2 linked regions of the Solitalea canadensis DSM 3403 genome follow. The protein of the gene in region 1 interacts with the protein of each later gene in a pairwise test. Links are inferred from orthologs where the notes say so. Each region holds a gene or a part of one and is shown on either strand. Other genes may lie near its edges.

Region 1 (3,238 bases):
TGACTTTGTAATAAGTAATATTCCTCTTATCAAGTTCCTCCTTAAACCGATCAAACATTTGCTCACGGCTATGCCACAAATCACGTAATCCATCCGGCACCCATGGAACATCGATATCCATCAGAAAATAAAGATCATAAGTAACCATCTTTTCCCAGTCGTAAAGTTCATCCGGAATTATACCTAAATAGTGCTCAGAATAGATTTGAGTAGTGATCAGATCGGTATCGCAGAATAAAAACTTGTTAGCCCTTTTACTTTTTTCCAATACACTCTCGGTTTGAGCCTTTCCAATCTTTAATATATCATCAACAGTAAATGAATTGGTTGAGATAAAATCACGTGCAAGTTCGTGTACATATAATGTATTAAACTTAAATGCAAGATATGCCGCCAATGTGCTTTTACCGGTACTTTCAGGCCCGTAAATACAAATTTTCTTTATGGTTGATGGTAATGCTCTTTCCAAATGTTTACTTATTTATAGCAGCCGAGACATTATTGTTTTGATACGATTTATATTCTTTGTACCAAAACCAATAACCTAAAGCTGCAATTATACAAAAGACAAAATATTCAACAGAAATAAACCTAACGCCTTTAATAAAATAGATGTAGGTACACACCACATCAACAGCCAACCATACTATCCAGCATTCTATTTTCTTACGAATCATCATAAATGTTGCAATGATGCTAAAAGACAGTACAAACGAGTCGAGATGCGGAAAAGCACTCGGTTTTTTAAAAATTAGCGGTAGCCATGTGTGTAAATTCTGCGCAAGATTCCCGAGTAGATAAGTACCAATAAAACCTATAGCAAGTAAAGACAATAACCATTTTACGGCCGTAAAACTTACTTTCAATTCATGCTTTCGATCTGCCTCTTCAGGTTTGGGGTGAGCCCAATTCCACCAGCCTATAATATTGGTGATAAAGAAGAACACCTGCAGAAACATATCCGGATACAATTGTATCTGAAAAAAGATAAAGAAGAACAATGTTACATTGATTAGTCCTAATGGCCAGCTCCAGATATTAGCCCGCGATGAAAGCCAAACAGCCACGGCACCGGCAATAGTTCCCCAAAACTCAATATGACTCATTGGGTAACCCATCACGGTGAACCAGGTGTGGTCAATATCAAAAAAATGTAACATGACGACAAAAATAGAAGTTACAAAAAATAATTGGTGCGTAGTTATTCGCAATTACATTTATTTACTCATAGTTATATACTAAAAAAGGGGTGCTGCACAAATGCAACACCCCTTTATATTTTCAAAGCGGAATTTATTATGCTTCTACCGCTGAACTAACTAATTCATGCTCGATTAAGTATTGAGCGATCTGAACTGCGTTTGTCGCTGCACCTTTACGTAGGTTATCAGAAACAATCCACATATTTAATGTATTAGGCAAAGATTCGTCTCTGCGTAAACGGCCTACAAATACTTCATCCTTTTCGTGAGCATCTTTTGGCATTGGGTATTGCAGGTTTGCAGTATCATCAACTACCACAATACCTGGGGCCGATGATAATAATTGTTTTACCTCTGCTAAGTCAAAGTCTTTTGCAAATTCGATATTCACTGATTCAGAGTGGCCACCCATTACCGGAATACGAACAGTAGTTGCTGTAACTTTGATACTATCGTCACCCATAATTTTATTGGTTTCCTTAATCATTTTCATTTCCTCTTTGGTATAACCATTGTCAAGGAAAACATCGATCTGAGGAATAACGTTCAAATCAATTTCGTAGGGATATGCTTTTGTACCATCTTTAATGCCCTGGCGCTCTTCCATCAACTGAGTAACCGCTTTAACACCAGTACCTGTAACAGACTGATAAGTAGAAACCACCACACGTTTAATTTGATATTTATCGTGTAAAGGCTTTAATGCAACCACCATCTGAATAGTAGAACAGTTAGGGTTGGCAATAATTTTATCTTCTTTAGTTAACACATTCGCATTAACTTCTGGTACTACTAATTTCTTAGTAGGATCCATACGCCATGCCGATGAGTTATCAATTACCGTGGTTCCAACTGCTGCAAACTTTGGAGCAAATTCGGTTGAAGTACTTCCTCCGGCTGAAAAAATTGCTATTTCCGGTTTCATCGCAATAGCATTATCCATAGAAACCACCTTGTACTTCTTACCCTTGAACTCGATTTCCTTACCAACACTTTTCTCAGAAGCAACCAAGATCAATTCAGAAACAGGGAAATTTCTTTCCGCTAATACTTGTAACATTTTTGTGCCTACCAATCCGGTTGCACCTACTACTGCGACTTTCATTTAGCTATTTTTTATGTAATTATTAATTTTACGGCCATATACCGTTAGCTGCAATATTACCAATTATGAAAAACATTTTTATTATTTTATTAACATTTTTATATGTGAACAGTTATTCACAAGTAAAAGATTCATTCAAAACCTCCAATTACCCATCAAATCCGCAATGGAATGGTGACATCACTGAATGGTTTGTTAATGCAAATGAACAATTACAAACAAAAAAATCAACCACCAATAAACAGGTTTACATTTCAACCGCAAACTCACTGTCCGTAAACACAAGGTGGTCTTTCTATGTTCAAATGGATTTTGATCCATCAACATCTAATCAATTACGTGTTTATTTAGTCTCAGATCAGCCTGACTTGAATCAGGCGTTAAATGGCTATTTCATTCAAATTGGCAAGAGTGGCTCGAGCGATTCTTTTGATCTTTATAAACAAGTCGGAACAAAGCTCACAAAACTCTTCGACGGAATTCCGAGGCCAAGAACCAAAGCATCGCAGTTTAAAGCTTCTATTGAGGTCTCTAGGTCAATAACCGGATTATGGGAAATAAAATCAAAGATTGACAATGAAACACAATTTGTAACCGATGGAAGCATTACCGACAATACTTACCAAACAACCTCCTTTTTTGGGATACTAGCTAAGTATACTGCCTCAAGAAGTAACCAATTCTATTTTGACGAACTGACAATTGAACGACATGAAGCCATTAAACCACTCCCACCAGTTTATGCAGGCAAACCAGGAGATGTAATTTTCACTGAATTGTTCCCTAATCCAAGTCACCAAATTGATTTACCTACCAGCGAGTTTGTTGAACTTTACAACACATCCGACTCTGTAATTAATCTGAAAGGTTGGAAATATGCAGATGTTACCACTATTTATACATTTAATGAAGGCGTGATCAATCCGAAAGA
Region 2 (3,261 bases), 360 kb from region 1 along the record:
CGTGTCCGTTGAAAGACCTTATCAAAAATGCCTGTATAAATGCAGTTAAGCATTTTGTAGATAAAGAAGCGGAAGTAGAAGTTAATTTAACCTCACGCGTTACGACTAAGAGCACCAATACCTTCAGTAATATTAAGAACATTATAGCTGTTGCTTCTGGCAAAGGTGGTGTAGGAAAGTCTACTGTTGCTGTAAATCTGGCCATTTCTTTAGCGAAAAAAGGTGCTAAAGTTGGTTTAATTGATGGCGACATCTACGGCCCGTCTATTCCTATCATGTTCCAATTAGAAGGAGCGAAGCCTTACATGACGCAGGTAGATGGCCAGAACAAAATAGAACCGATTGAAAAATACGGAATAAAATTATTGTCGATAGGATTCTTTACAGACCCTAATCAAGCTATTCCGTGGAGAGGCCCGATGGTTTCATCGGCTATCAAACAATTATTTAATGACGCTCATTGGGGAGAGTTAGATTATTTATTGGTTGATACTCCTCCAGGAACCGGTGACGTACACATTACATTGGCGCAAGGTTTTCCAATAGCAGGTGTGGTAATTGTAACAACACCTCAAAACGTAGCATTGGCTGATGCCAAAAAAGGGGCAGGAATGTTTAGAATGGAGGGCGTTAAGGTTCCGATTCTTGGTGTGGTTGAAAACATGTCTTATTTCACCCCGGCAGAACTACCAACTAATAAATACTACATTTTTGGCAAGGGCGGAGGAAATGTACTTGCTACCCAATTTGACGTTCCATTTTTAGGAGAAATCCCATTGGTAATGGAGGTTAGTGAAGGAGGAGACAAAGGTGAACCGGTTGCTCTTCAAGACAATAACCTGGTGGCTGAAGCATTTGCTGATATTGCTGAAAAAGTAGCACAGCAAGTTGCTATACAAAACGCACTCGCTAATAAAGAGACAGTTGTAGAATAATTTTTCTATATTTGTATTTAGACTAAACAGAGGATTTTGGCATGAGTAACGCAGAATTGTTAACAAAAGTTGAAGGAGCATTGAACCAGATTCGCCCTTATTTAGAGGCCGATGGGGGAAATGTTGAAGTGTTGGAGGTTACCGACGATAATATTTTAAAGCTAAAATTGCTTGGATCTTGTGGATCTTGTCCAATGAGTATCATGACACTTAAAGCAGGCATCGAACAAGCTGTAATGCGTGAAGTTCCTGAAATTGTTTCAGTTGAAGCTACCAATATTACCGATATTGATGATCCTAATGCAGTAATGCCAAATACGGTAAATGCTCAATAATAAACTTTTACAAGATTCCCCATCTATGGCGGTGTCTTAACCATATAAAAAGGGTTCTGTTTTATTCAAACGGAACCCTTTTCTTTTTCATTAACTATCCTGTTTACCTTCTTCCTTTTTTTCTAGCAGGAAATTTCATCTTATAATCCACCTTAATGGCACCTTTGGTAATTGAATCCAATCGGCCTCTTAACATTGCTTTTTTTAGCGGATTTAAGTAATCAGTAAATAATTTACCTTCAATATGATCATATTCATGCTGAATAACACGGGCAGCTAATCCTGTGTATTCTTCAATATGCTCCACCCATTTTTCATCATAATACTTGATTTTAATATTTGCCGGACGCATCACTTCTTCCCGGATATCAGGAATACTCAAACATCCTTCTGTGAACGCCCATTTCTCACCAGTTTGTTCAAGAATTTCAGCATTAAGAAACACTCGTTTAAAAGCTTTCAATTGTTTGCTTTCTGCTTCACTCACTTCATCGTCATCATCATCAGCAAAAGGTTTTGCGTCAATAACAAATAAACGAATTGAAAGTCCTACCTGAGGAGCAGCAATTCCAACTCCACTGGCATTATACATGGTTTCAAACATATCATTAATCAAGCCTGATAAATTCGGATAATCTTTATCAATAGGTTGAGCTTTCTTCAATAAAACAGGATCGCCATAGGCGGTAATTGGTAATATCATTTATGCTAAAAGTTATTAGTACTTAGTAGCTAGTCATAAGGCATCTGATTTTTGTACAGCCTGATAGCTAACCTCTTCTTCAAGATTGGCAAAAATACGGAAAAAGCCTTTAAAAGCCGAATGAGCGTTTTTCCATGTATGACTGCAAAATAATAACAGCACTAACAGAATCAATCAATCCTTTTTTTTCTCTATCCGATTTTTTCAATCCGCTATTTGCAATGGTGTGGCTTGCCATTTTAGATGTAAATCGTTCATCCATCCTATCAATCGGGATGGTCGGAAATTGTTTTTTTAAAAGATTAATAAAGGCTTCTACATGGCGAGCAGATTCTGATGGAGTGCTATCCATTTGTTTTGGCTCACCCACTATAAAAGTTTCAATTTGTTCGGTAAGTAGGTATTCTTTAAGATAATCGATTACATCTTTAGGATGAATAGTTGTTAACGCCGTTGCAATAATTTGCAAAGGGTCTGTAACAGCTATACCGATTCTTTTGGTTCCGAAATCAAAGGCCATCAATCTTGCCATATATCATTATTAAGATTACAAAAGTGAAGATTTTTGTGCCTAAATAAGAATGTTTGGGTGCATAACACTCAACATTTTCCACAAGCTTAAACGGATCTCTAGCATGAACAATAAACCAAAATAATTAAACACATGGTCTATTCGCATTATATATAACTTAGTCTATCTTTACAGCATGCAGTTTAAAGAAATTGTAGGAAACGAACACATTAAAGATCAACTGATTCGCTCTGCAAAAGAGAATAGGATCAGTCATGCGCAATTATTTCTTGGACCGGAGGGCTCGGGAGCACTGTCTTTGGCTATTGCTTATGCTCAATTTATCGGCTGTGAAAATAAGCAGGAAGACGATTCTTGCGGACAATGTGCATCTTGTAGAAAATATCAGAAGTTTATCCATCCGGATCTTCATTTCTCTTATCCCTTTATTGCCAATAAAACCAATAAAGTGGAAACAAGTGTAGATGTGATTGAGGAATGGAGAAAAGCATTATCGGAAGACCAGTATCTTTCTTTAAATGCCTGGTTAAAACACCTGGATGTTGAGAATAAACAGCCAAATATTCCAATCGCAGAATGTCACGCCATTATTCAAAAGCTAAGTTTAAAGCCCTTTGAATCGGAGTTTAAGGTCCTGATCATGTGGTTGCCGGAGTTTCTGGGTAATGAGGGTAACTCTTTATTAAAGATCATCGAGGAACCTTCTCATAAAACGTTATTCTTATTAGTTGCTGAGAATCGCGATAAAATGTTAAA

What was found.
Region 2: the proteins of SOLCA_RS21895 (region 1) and def interact in binary tests that used the Escherichia coli proteins (3 or more experiments, as listed by UniProt). The link is inferred for Solitalea canadensis DSM 3403 from one-to-one orthologs.

What each region holds. Positions count from the first base shown.
Region 1 is NC_017770.1:5,174,904-5,178,141, reverse strand. The notes cover bases 303-3,203. They hold SOLCA_RS21895 (aspartate-semialdehyde dehydrogenase), read right to left. Parts: upstream 2,308-3,203; coding sequence 1,297-2,307; downstream 303-1,296. Other genes in these bases: SOLCA_RS21890 (lamin tail domain-containing protein), read left to right, coding at 2,373-3,203; pnuC (nicotinamide riboside transporter PnuC), read right to left, coding at 474-1,160; SOLCA_RS21905 (AAA family ATPase), read right to left, coding at 303-469. Outside these bases: more of SOLCA_RS21905, read right to left, coding at 1-302; more of SOLCA_RS21890, read left to right, coding at 3,204-3,238.
Region 2 is NC_017770.1:4,809,925-4,813,185, reverse strand. The notes cover bases 174-3,097. They hold def (peptide deformylase), read right to left. Parts: upstream 1,974-3,097; coding sequence 1,374-1,973; downstream 174-1,373. Other genes in these bases: SOLCA_RS20260 (DNA polymerase III subunit), read left to right, coding at 2,681-3,097; ruvX (Holliday junction resolvase RuvX), read right to left, coding at 2,083-2,505; SOLCA_RS20275 (NifU family protein), read left to right, coding at 977-1,270; SOLCA_RS20280 (Mrp/NBP35 family ATP-binding protein), read left to right, coding at 174-935. Also shown: more of SOLCA_RS20280, read left to right, coding at 1-173; more of SOLCA_RS20260, read left to right, coding at 3,098-3,261. UniProt on the Escherichia coli protein: Removes the formyl group from the N-terminal Met of newly synthesized proteins. Requires at least a dipeptide for an efficient rate of reaction. N-terminal L-methionine is a prerequisite for activity but the enzyme has broad specificity at other positions.